3 regions of the Brenneria uluponensis genome follow, and region 3 is predicted to be linked to each of the others. Evidence: predicted binding sites of a transcription regulator. Region 3 holds the regulator's gene; each other region holds the start of a gene.
The links. The regulator PurR, encoded in region 3, represses purine synthesis genes. The targets are predictions, from matches to a motif close to CANGCAAACGTTTGCNTG.
Positions count from the first base shown of each region.

Region 1: a site for PurR is predicted at 2,529-2,546, ahead of RS889_RS23140 (nucleobase:cation symporter-2 family protein). Genes of this name have one in related genera too.
Region 2: a site for PurR is predicted at 1,499-1,516, ahead of purE (5-(carboxyamino)imidazole ribonucleotide mutase). Genes of this name have one in related genera too.

Region 1 covers NZ_CP135917.1:4,961,997-4,966,288, reverse strand. The annotation lists gene RS889_RS23145 (AsmA family protein) at 1-924, opposite strand, end outside; gene RS889_RS23140 (nucleobase:cation symporter-2 family protein) at 1,084-2,475, opposite strand; gene recG (ATP-dependent DNA helicase RecG) at 2,631-4,292, opposite strand, start outside.
Region 2 covers NZ_CP135917.1:1,443,619-1,447,910, reverse strand. The annotation lists gene ppiB (peptidylprolyl isomerase B) at 225-719, shown strand; gene lpxH (UDP-2,3-diacylglucosamine diphosphatase) at 730-1,452, shown strand; gene purE (5-(carboxyamino)imidazole ribonucleotide mutase) at 1,639-2,148, shown strand; gene purK (5-(carboxyamino)imidazole ribonucleotide synthase) at 2,145-3,215, shown strand; gene RS889_RS06615 (HAAAP family serine/threonine permease) at 3,754-4,292, shown strand, end outside.
Region 3 covers NZ_CP135917.1:2,145,606-2,149,897, reverse strand. The annotation lists gene RS889_RS09840 (C40 family peptidase) at 1-477, shown strand, start outside; gene cydH (cytochrome bd-I oxidase subunit CydH) at 627-716, opposite strand; gene purR (HTH-type transcriptional repressor PurR) at 1,099-2,124, shown strand; gene cfa (cyclopropane fatty acyl phospholipid synthase) at 2,475-3,626, shown strand; gene RS889_RS09820 (riboflavin synthase subunit alpha) at 3,671-4,292, opposite strand, start outside.

The sequences.
Region 1 (4,292 bases), 2.3 Mb from region 3:
CAAATGCATTTGGCCATTGATGATGTCAGTGGCGTTGAACGACAGCGAACCGTCCTCACTCTGCCAGTCGTTCTGTTTGAATGTTACATTCTGCAAGGTGACATCCAAATCGTTAAAGGCCCAGTTTTTCCCTTCCATACGGGCGCCAATAAGATCAAAACGGTTAACTGTCAGTGCTGGAAGCTGAGTCAGGGGCTGCCAGAAATCAGCCAGTGTCTGGTTAGTTTGAAAACGCACATTGCTAAGTCGCAAATTGTTGATCTGCCAGCTGCCATCTTCGGTACGAATAGCATTGCCAGTGAGTTCACCTCGGGCGACATTCGCACCAAAGTTGTTCAGTGCCAACTGATTGCCATTGATTTCTCCCTGCACCAGTACCTGACTGGCCGGAATGTTGTTCAGTATCAAAGAGCGGGCACTGAGCTGAAAGTTGGCTTTTTTACCCAGCAAGTAACCGGTTTCCGGTTTCCACGGCATAATACCGCCGTTTATCTGCTGTCCATTCAATTGCCAGTTGCTATCCTGTGCATGTAGTGCCATATCGCTTAGTTGTAGCGTATCGGCATCGATTGGCAGTGTGATTTTGGTCTGATCCAGATTGAGGGTTCCGCCTTTCAGTTGCAGGCTGGTAATGTGACTGGGGTCAGTAATCTGGCGGATACTTAGTCCGATGGAGATCTGTTTTGCGACTATTGTAGCTGGCTGATTTTTATGACCAAAAATCACATCCTGCAACAGAATATGGCTGGGAGAAGACCAATTATGATCGATTTTGCCTAATGATAATTGGTACTCGGTGTGCTGATTCACCCACTTGGTGACCCAGTTTGCTCCCCACGCGGTTTGCATTAATACGTAGAACACCACCAGTAACAACAAGGCCAATAACAGCAGAGTGAGAAACAATTTCCCGATAAATTTCATTGCGTAAGTCCATGCCAGTCGTCAGGTATATATATGCTTTATGCCGTAATTACCCGGTAGGCTCAATAGATAATCATCTTACAGACAATAAATAGGGGTCGATGTTGCATCATCGACCCTTATTATAATGTTAGATGAAAAATTTCTGGAAGCTGGCGCTTATTCTTTCTCGTGCGGGAACACCAGATTCAGCGCGATGGCGGTGATTCCCCCAGCGGCGATACCCGAAGAGAGTAGGGTTTTCAGCCAGTCTGGTGCAAATTGCAAAATCAATGGTTGCTGAGATACGCCGAGACCGACTGCCAGCGACAGTGCAATAATCATAATGGCGCGACGGTTCAGTGGTTCACGAGAGACAATGCGTACCCCAGAAGCGGCGATAGTACCAAACATGACAATGGTTGCTCCGCCAAGTACCGGCTCTGGAATATGCTGCACAAAGCCGCTCACTGCCGGAAACAGTCCCAAGACGATCAACATCAGTGCAACAACAAAACCGACATAGCGACTGGCGACACCGGTGAGCTGGATAACCCCGTTATTTTGCCCGAAACAGGAGTTGGGAAAGGTGTTGAATACGGCGGAAAGCATGGAGTTCAGTCCATTGGCCAATACGCCGCCTTTCAGCCGCTTCATATACAGTGGGCCGTTTACCGGTTGTTCTGATACGTCGGAGGTGGCGGTAATATCGCCGATGGTTTCCAGTGATGTCACCATGAATATCAGCATCAATGGAATCAACAGGTTCCAGTCGAAACCCAGGCCGTAATAGAGTGGCGTTGGCACCATAATGAGTGTGCTCTGGCCAGCGGGTGCGGCGGCAGGCAACATCCCCATCAGCCAGGCCACGATATAGCCTACAGCCATAGCAATAACCAGCGATGCAACACGCAGATATGGGTTGCGCTGGCGATTAAGCAGAATGATCACCAGTAGCACAATGGCCGCCAGTAACAGATTTTTGGGAGCACCAAATGTGTGATTGCTCATGGCGGCAAAGCCACCCCCGATAGACGTCAGGCCGACCTGAATCAGTGACAGACCGATAATCATTACTACAATGCCGGAAACCAACGGGGTAATGATGCGGCGTGCCAGATGCAGTACGCGGGAAAGCAGAATTTCGGTGCAAGATGCCACCATCAGCGTACCGAACAGGGCTGCCATCATGGTGGGCACATCCGCTCCGCCATTTTTCAGCGCCATTCCCCCCATAATCAGCGGGGTAACAAAGTTAAAGCTGGTGCCCTGGATTGATAGCAGGCCAGAACCTACCGGTCCCCAGGTTTTGATTTGTAAAATGGAGGCCAGACCGGAAGCGAACAACGACATACTGATAATGTGCTGGGTATCCTGTGCGGGTAAACCAAGTGCCTGACAAATCAGCAATGCGGGTGTAATCACGGCTACAAACATCGCCAGCAGATGCTGGCAGGCAGCAAATAAGGTTTGCGGCAAAGGAGGCCGGTCATCCAGACGGTAAATCAGTTCACTGTGCTGGGTTGCGGCGGTTGATTCTGCCTGAAGATGCTCGGTGGTGGTGGTACTCATGGCGTCTGGCACTCCTGAACGACAAAAAGCGCATTTTAATGATCTGCTTCACAAAAGCAATCGTTTGCGGAACAGCGTTTCTATCTTGAAAGGAAGGGAGTCAACAATTTCATTATAATTAATAGGGATAGCGACGGCCGTTAACGAGAGCGTGTTTACGCGTTGGTATAACGCGTTCGTTCTGGCAGCCAGCGTTCGACTAGCGCTTTGGCGTGTTCGGGATAGTTTTCGTGGATATGTCGTGCGGTCCGTTGTACCTGAGGGATCAATGCCTGATCGCGCAGTAAATCAGCTACTTTGAATTCGGTGTTACCGGTTTGCCGGGTACCCAGAAGTTCGCCGGGGCCACGGATTTCCAAATCCCGTTGTGCAATCACAAAACCATCGTTGCTGTCGCGTAGTACCTGCAAGCGCTTTTGGGCCGTTTTGCTCAGCGGTGATTTGTAAAGCAGGACGCAATGAGACGCGATGGCCCCACGACCTACACGTCCCCGCAACTGATGAAGTTGTGCCAGTCCCAGTCGTTCCGGGTTTTCGATAATCATCAGGCTGGCATTAGGAACATCGACCCCTACTTCGATTACTGTCGTGGCCACCAACAGTTGGATGTTGCCTTGCTTAAAATCCGCCATGACATCCTGTTTTTCCTGTGCCTTCATTCGGCCATGCACGAGTCCGATAGTCAGTCCGGGAAGCGCTTCCCGCAGCCCCTGGCAGGTGGCTTCTGCTGCTTGCGCTTCCAGCAGTTCGGATTCTTCAATCAACGTACAAACCCAATAGGCCTGGCGACCTTCCTGCTGGCAGGCATGTTCAACTCGTCGAACAATGTCGCTGCGTCGGGAATCAGGAATTGCCACGGTGGTCACTGGTGTCCGGCCGGGAGGTAGCTCATCAATGATCGACGTATCCAGATCAGCGTAAGCTGTCATTGCCAGCGTGCGCGGAATGGGTGTAGCGGTCATGATGAGTTGATGAGGATGGAATCCTTGCTCTTCACCTTTCTCCCACAATGCCAGCCGCTGATGCACGCCGAAACGGTGCTGTTCATCAATAATTACCAGTGCCAGTCCGTTAAACTGCACCTGTTGCTGGAAGATCGCGTGCGTTCCCACCACCATGGAAACCTGACCGCTGGCAATGGCATCCTGTTGGTTTTGCCGAGCTTTACCTTTCTGTTTACCCGCCAGCCAACCTACCTCAATACCCAATGGTGCAAACCAGTGGCGGAAATTATTGGCATGCTGTTCTGCCAGAAGTTCGGTCGGGGCCATCAGCGCCACCTGCTTACCGTGGGTAATCGCTCTTAGCGCGGCGAGGGCCGCGACCAGGGTTTTGCCAGAACCGACGTCCCCCTGAACCAGTCTCATCATCGGGAATGGCCGGCTCATATCGTTTTCTATTTCTGCCACCACCCGTTCCTGTGCCTGAGTGGGTGTGAATGGCAAGGCGGCTAACAGACGTAGCTTGAGGCTGTTATCGGGCGGTAGTGGTAATGCCTGGTGGCGTTGCGCACCTGCGCGTACCGCCAGCATACTCAGATTGTGGGCCAGCAGTTCTTCCATTATTAATCGCTGCTGAGCCGGATGCTTGCCTTGCTCCAGTTCGCTTAATTGCATGTCTGGCGGTGGTCGGTGCAATATGCGCAGTGCATCGGACAAGCTGATAAGCGTGTGACTGAGCTCCTGCGGCAGTAGCTCGTCAATCGGGTTGGTATCCAGCAGTGAGAGTGCCTGATCCGTCAGTTTGCGCAGCGTGGCCTGACGAATACCGTCGGTGGTGGGATACACCGGCGTCAAGGTTTCCTGCAATTCTACTGG
Region 2 (4,292 bases), 700 kb from region 3:
TAAAATCTTATTCAATTTAACTATTTTAATTAACAATTTTACTGCAAATAATTTGAATCAATATTCATTAATGGATTACTCTGACGCCATTCCCGGCGTTATCTCTCCCTCTGCTGCTGACGCAACCATTCAGTTATGTTATAAGAGCGCTCTTGATGGCTCACCACCATGATGAGAACATCTTTCCATATCTATCTACCTATGACCAAGTAGGATTTATTACTATGATCACGTTTCATACTAACCACGGCGATATCGTCATCAACACTTTCGCTGATAAAGCACCGATTACCGTAGAAAATTTCCTGAATTACTGCCGTAGCGGTTTTTATGACAACACCATTTTTCATCGTGTAATTAATGGTTTCATGATTCAAGGTGGTGGTTTTACGTCGGGCATGGAGCAAAAAAAGACCAACGACCCTATCAAAAACGAAGCCAACAACGGCTTGAAAAACACCAGTGGTACACTGGCGATGGCACGGACGAATGATCCGCATTCCGCTACCGCACAGTTTTTCATCAACGTCGTGGATAACGATTTCCTGAACTTCCGTTCAGAGCAGGCCGATGGCTGGGGTTACTGCGTATTTGCTGAAGTGGTCGACGGTATGGACGTCGTTGAAAAGATCAAAACCGTAGCAACAGGTCGTAGCGGTATGCATCAGGATGTGCCAAAAGAAGACGTTGTGATTACTCACGTGACTATTAGCGAGTAATTCCTGCTGCATGGCAACGTTATTTATTGGCGATCTGCATTTAAGCATTCATGAACCGGCGGTTACTGCCGGTTTTCTGCGTTTTATACGTGAGGATGCTTCTCAGGCGGATGCACTTTATATTCTTGGCGATTTATTTGACGCCTGGATCGGTGATGACGACCCACAACCTCTGCACCTGGTTGTTGCACAGGCTTTGCAGTCATTACACCAACAAGGCGTTCCCTGCTATTTCATTCATGGCAACCGGGATTTCCTGCTGGGCAAGGTTTTCGCCGGCCAGAGCGGTATCACATTGTTGCCGGAAGAAAACATGATAGAACTGTATGGTCGCCGTTTTCTCGTGTTGCATGGCGATACATTATGTACCGACGATCAGGATTATCAACGCTTTCGCCGCCGGGTACACAACCCATTAATACAACGTCTGTTTCTGCTGCTACCACTACGTATACGTCTGCGTATTGCCGCCAATATGCGGGCAGCCAGCCAACGAGCCAACCAAACCAAGTCTATGCAGATTATGGATGTCAATCCACAGCAGGTAATAGCGCGCCTACGGCACTATCAGGTTGACGGCATGATTCATGGCCATACTCATCGCCCGGAGATTCACGTCATCAGAGCGGAAGGCATCACCGCGCAGCGGGCCGTGCTCGGTGCCTGGCATCATCAGGGTTCAATGATCAAAGTTACCCCGCAGGATATCGAACTGATTTCTTTTCCTTTCTAAGCTGACGTTTTAGCGTCGTTTTCACTGAAACTCCCTTTTTCATCGTTACGCAACCGTTTTCCTTGCTATGGGCTCATGGTATGCTCTACGCCCTCGCTGGCAGAGCCCATATGGCTGGCTGGCGATGCTGCACATCACCATGCGCAATCTATAGGCGCCATGCACAATCACAGGAGCATTACAGGCATGTCATCCAACGCCGCCCCGGCCAAAATCGCCATCGTTATGGGTTCAAAGAGTGACTGGGCCACCATGCAGTTTGCTGCGGAAATCCTCACTACACTGCATCTTCCCTATCACATTGAAATCGTCTCTGCACACCGTACACCCGATAAACTGTTCCGTTTTGCAGAACAGGCCGCGGGAAACGGCATTGATGTCATTATCGCTGGCGCGGGTGGTGCAGCTCATTTACCGGGTATGCTGGCAGCCAAAACACTACTTCCCGTACTCGGTGTACCGGTACAAAGTGCTGCGTTGAATGGCGTGGATAGTCTTTACTCTATCGTGCAGATGCCGCGAGGTATTCCAGTCGGAACGCTGGCGATCGGTAAAGCAGGCGCCGCTAATGCAGCACTGCTGGCCGCCCAGATTCTGGCTCTGCACGACAGTGCTCTGGCATCCCGGCTGGCCGGCTGGCGTCAGAGCCAGACCGATGACGTCCTCAACCATCCCGATCCACGGGAGGATGCATGAAGCCTGTTTGCGTTCTTGGCAACGGCCAGTTGGGCCGCATGTTACGTCAGGCTGGAGAGCCGTTGGGTATCGCCGTCTATCCGGTTGGCCTGGATGCCGAACCAGAATCAGTACCGTTTCAACACAGTGTCATTACCGCGGAAATAGAGCGCTGGCCGGAAACGGCATTGACCAGAGAATTAGCCCGACACACTGCTTTCGTCAATCGGGATATTTTCCCTTTGTTGGCCGACCGTTATACCCAGAAAAGATTGCTGGACGAACTGAAACTCGCCACCGCTCCCTGGCAATTACTTGCCAGTAGTGATGAATGGTCATCCATTTATTCAGCTCTCGGTGAACTGGCCATCGTCAAACGCCGTGTGGGCGGCTACGATGGCCGGGGTCAGTGGCGCCTGCACCCCGGTGAAGAAACTGCTCTGCCGGCCGACTGCTATGGAGAGTGCATCGTTGAACAGGGTATTCATTTTTCAGGTGAAGTGTCACTGGTTGGTGCCCGTAACACACAAGGTCAATGTGTATTCTATCCTCTGACCCACAACCTGCATCAGGACGGTATTCTGCGTGCCAGCGTCGTATTACCCACACCACAACCGCATCTGCAACAACAAGCGGAACTGATGCTTTCGGCCATTATGAACCGGCTTGGTTATGTTGGCGTGATGGCAATGGAGTGCTTTATCGTCGGAGAACGGCTGTTAATTAATGAACTGGCGCCACGGGTGCACAATAGCGGACACTGGACACAAAACGGGGCTTCTATCAGTCAGTTTGAGCTGCATCTGCGCGCCATTCTGGATCTGCCACTTCCGTTACCGGTAATCACTGCACCTTCCGTGATGGTCAATCTGATTGGCACGGCAGTAAATACCGATTGGCTGGCCTTACCGTTGGTACATTTACATTGGTATGAGAAAGAGGTCCGTCCGGGGCGTAAAGTCGGTCACCTGAATCTCAACCATCCTGACAGTGCCCAATTGTGTCAGACCTTACAGTTACTGGCACCTTTACTATCAGAAGAGTACCAACCCGGATTACAGTGGGCGCAGCAATCGTTGTCAACGTAATCCCATAGCATAAAAAGGCGGGTACGAACGGTACCCGCTTTTGTGGCGCTCGGTACCACCGAAAGGATCAGCCCGTATCGGAAAACGCAGCTTACGGTTGTGTGTTAAACCACCAGATGTGATTAACATTGTTTTTTTAACGTGACATCATGAAGTTTGGGTCTATTATTTATCCGCTTAATAATTGATTTATTAAAAACATAATCTTACTTAAAACGAATTGATTATTTATTTAGTTAGTTACTTCTCACCTAAAACACTTAATTAACGCATCAACAAAGAGACGTTAGAAATAAATATTTTAAAGTATCATTGTTGATGTTTTATTTTTAATATGGTTTAATTAAAATAATTCTTTTCAATTCATTTATGTGATCACCACAATATTATTTACTGACCGCCACGATATAGAATGCCGCCACACAACAGATTCACTCAATCAACATGATTTTTATCTTTTGTTCATAACTTATCCCTGTATTGGCGATAGGCCGATACTGTACTTTTTATAGTCTGTGTTCACCTAGGAGAAACAAACATGAGCACGATTCAAGAAAGCAGCCAGGTGCTTGAGCAGGCTTCCAGCTGGCGCAAGAGCGATACTGTCTGGATGCTTGGCCTCTATGGTACGGCCATTGGTGCAGGTGTGTTATTTCTGCCCATCAATGCGGGTATTGGCGGCTTAATTCCACTCATTATCATGGCTATTATTGCTTTCCCAATGACCTATTTTTCTCACCGCGCTTTATGCCGTTTTGTCTTATCCGGAAAAAAAGGAGGTGAAGATATTACGGAAGTCGTTGAAGAACATTTCGGCGTCGGCGCTGGTAAATTAATCACTCTGCTTTATTTTTTCGCTATCTACCCGATACTACTGGTTTATAGTGTCGCTATTACCAATACGGTAGACAGTTTTATTACGCACCAGATGCATTTATCTTCACCGCCGCGAGCTATTTTATCGTTAGTATTAATTCTGGCATTAATGTTCATTGTTCGTTTGGGCGAAGCGATGATTGTTAAAGCAATGAGCGTGCTGGTTTATCCATTTGTTGTTATTCTGATGTGGCTGGCGGT
Region 3 (4,292 bases):
GCACGAACCAAAAGCAGAGAAAGCAAGCACAAGAAAGCACTACCCCTTAGTGTTATGCGCAGAAAGCATTACCAACACGTCAAATTGACTGCCATGAATAAGCTGCTAAAACAGATTGGGAAACCCTATCACTGGGGAGGCGCTTCACCTGCTGCCGGATTTGATTGCAGCGGATTGATCTATTACGCCTACAAGGACGTAGTAAAAATACCGATCCCACGCACAGCTAATGAAATGTTCCACCTGCGTGATGCAGCACCGATCAAAAAGAGTGAGCTGGAAAGAGGTGATCTAGTGTTCTTCCACATTAGTAATCGCGGCGCGGCCGACCATGTCGGGGTTTACCTTGGTAATGGACGTTTTATTCAGTCCCCGCGGACAGGTTCCGATATCAAGATCAGCAAATTGAGCGGCAATTATTGGCAAGAACACTATGTCGGCGCACGCCGTGTCGTCACGCCAAAGACTGTTCGCTGATGTAACATTCTCGTTAAGCTCAAGATACCTGGGTATACCGCACCGAGGGATACTCCAACTGACAACGGGACCTTCCGGTCCCGTTGTCTTTCTGTTTTGTCATGCCAAAAATGACTAATTTAGTGGCTTTACACCGTCACTAAAGCTTATCAGTTCAGCACGGCTGTAAAACTGAACGCCATGATAATGGCCAATGCACACACTGTGGTTAACAACGACATTTTTAGAGCCGTATCCATAAATACCTCCTTTGCAGACTCAGTATTGACATCCGTTATTGTAATCAGAATGGGTTTATTACCCCAAGCCAGGCAATAAATACTACCAATAGTAGTGGGTATATGGAAACTTTCTCTTAATTTGATCGAGAAATCCTCTCCGAATATCGCAGACATAATATGAATTAGCACTTCCACTTTTGCATTAAATCGGACAGAATTTGCAGTTTACTGTACACATCCTGCGTTGGTCGAAAGCGTCAACCTTGCCCTTCAGGTCTAAACCGCCGACTCTCTCCTTCTGAAGTTCTGCTTTCGTGGTCAGAAAGAGAACTATTCGCGCAGGCAAACGATTAACCATTTACTTACTGCTGTAATCAGGTGAGTTCAGGAGTCATTTTACATGGCAACGATTAAAGATGTGGCAAAGCGCGCAGGTGTTTCTACCACAACCGTATCACACGTGATCAATAAAACACGTTTCGTCGCCGAAGATACTAAAGCCGCCGTAAGGGCAGCCATCAAAGAATTACATTATTCGCCAAGTGCCGTTGCCCGCAGCTTGAAAGTTAATCATACAAAATCCATTGGACTGCTTGCGACCTCAAGTGAGGCACCCTACTTTGCAGAAATTATCGAATCTGTTGAGAATAGTTGCTACGCAAAAGGATACACACTAATTCTGTGTAACTCCCACAACAATCTGGATAAGCAACGTGCTTATCTTTCTATGCTGGCACAAAAACGAGTAGATGGATTACTGATAATGTGCGCTGAATATCCACCAGCACTGCTTTCCATGCTGGAAGATTACCGTAACATTCCTATGGTCGTGATGGATTGGGGCAAGGGGCACAGTGATTTTACCGATACCATTATTGATAACGCTTTTGAAGGTGGCTATATGGCAGGTCGTTACCTGATTGAGCGTGGTCACCGCGACATCGGCGCCATTCCCGGTCTGCAAGAGCGGAATACGGGTAGCGGGCGTTACTTGGGTTTTCTTAAGGCCCTGAAAGAAGCGCATATCACAATACATGAAGAGTGGATTGTTCAAGGCGATTTTGAACCGGAATCCGGCTATAAAGCCATGCATCAGATACTGGCACAAAAGCATCACCCAACAGCCGTCTTCTGTGGTGGTGACATCATGGCCATGGGGGCAATCTGTGCAGCTGACGAACTCGGCTTACGTGTACCGCAGGATATTTCGGTGATCGGGTATGATAATGTACGGCACTCTCGCTATTTCACACCAGCGCTGACAACGGTGCATCAACCCAAAGAGCGTTTGGGACAGTCCGCATTATCTATGCTACTGGATCGCATTGTCAGCAAACGTGAAGAAGCACAGGTCATTGAAGTCCACCCTACCTTGATTGAACGACGCTCTGTCGCAGATGGTCCGTTCCGTGATTATCGCCGTTAATTCAGACAATTTACTTATTGCTGCCTTATTTCATTAAATTTTTAACCACTGCTTCAGACTATTTATGCTTGTCCACAGGCTGAAGCAGTCATAGACTTGCTATTGCCTTATGTGAACATAACAGGCAAACAAGACATACTGAATAGTTTTACTATCCTTATACTCAGACTGCCGAACGCCTTCGTCGTCTAATTTGGATAGGTGCTTTCCATACCAACGTTTCTCTTATTTATTTCTCTGAAATAGTTCAGAGGGTAAACGATGGATAAGCATCCACCGATTCTTATTACAGGTGAAAATTGTCTATGTTGTTCCTTGCTGTAATTCAAATGGCAAGGTAGGGAGAGATTATGAGTTCGTCTTATATAGAGGAGCTGGGTAGGCATAATACGTCCTGGTTCCAGATTGTGCATGAAATGCTGTCAATGGCTGACATCACTATTAATGGTTCGCGACCTTTTGATATCACTGTCAAGAATACCGATTTTTATAAACGCATTCTGCGTGAAGGCTCTTTAGGTCTTGGTGAGAGTTACATGGACGGCTGGTGGGAGTGTGAACGTCTGGATATGTTTTTCCATCGGGTACTGCGAGCCGGATTGGAAGAAAAAATACCGCAGCGCTGGCGCGATTTGATACGGATTCTACTTGCACGAGTCATCAATCTTCAATCAAAGAGACGATCCTGGATTGTAGGGAAAGAGCATTACGACCTCGGCAATGATCTTTTCTCACTGATGCTTGATCCATACATGCAATATTCCTGTGGTTACTGGAAACAGGCAGACACCCTGGAACAAGCTCAGGAAGACAAACTTCGTATGATTTGCGAAAAGTTACAGCTGCGTCGCGGCATGACACTGCTGGATATTGGCTGTGGTTGGGGCGGACTAGCGGCATTTGCAGCCCGTCACTACGGTGTATCGGTCACAGGTGTCACTATTTCTCGTGAGCAGCAGAAACTGGCTCAGCAGCGATGCCAGGAACTGGATGTCACGATTTTATTACAGGATTATCGCGATCTGAATCTCCAGTTCGACCGCATCGTTTCTGTTGGTATGTTTGAACACGTCGGCCCCAAAAATTACGATACTTATTTCCAACTGGTACGTAAAACCCTGAAGCCCAACGGCCTCTTTCTGCTACATACTATCGGTGCCAACAAAACGAATCTTGAAGTCGACCCCTGGATCAACAAATATATTTTCCCTAATGGTTGCCTACCGTCGGTCCGACATATTGCCCAATCCAGTGAACCTTATCTGGTCATGGAAGACTGGCACAACTTTGGGGCTGACTATGATCGAACGCTGATGACTTGGCATGCACGTTTCCAGCAACATTGGTCCGAACTGTCAGCGAATTACCCTGAAAAATTCCACCGCATGTTCAGTTACTATCTGAACGCCTGTGCTGGCGCCTTTCGCGCACGGGATATTCAACTGTGGCAGGTGCTATTCAGTGTTGACGGCGTTGAAGGTGGGATACGCGTCCCCCACTGACGGATTGACTTGGCCGCCAGCTTTATGCTGACGGCTACACTATTTTATTCTGTTGCTTCTGTGGCCGGATCTTGTTGACGGTGAGATTGATTCAACAATACACGCTCAACCGTATCCACGATCGCCTGTGTCTGTGGGTCAATCTCAATATTCACACGATCACCCAATCGTTTCTGCCCCAGCGTAGTCCGGTTTAACGTTTCAGGGATAAGATGCACGCAGAAACGACTGCGAGTAACTTCACCAATAGTCAAGCTGATACCGTCAATACCAATGAACCCTTTGTGTAGTACATATTTCATCAAGGCATCATCCGACATTCGGAACCAGATCTGGTGATTATTTTCCGAAGTCAGAATTTTAACGATGTCTGCCGTACAGATGATGTGGCCCGACATAACATGCCCACCGACTTCATCACCGAACCTGGCAGCACGCTCTAAATTAACTGAATCACCTACGTTCAAGTTACCGAGATTGGTCAAACGCAGTGTCTCTTTCATCAAATCAAAACTGACTCGCGCCCCTTCAATCGCGCTCACGGTCAAGCAGCAACCGTTATGAGCAACAGATGCGCCTGGCACCAACCCTGATAACATTTCAGGCGGAAATTGAACAATGTGCGTGCGAAAATTGGTTTTTTCATCAATGGACACAACAGGAGCC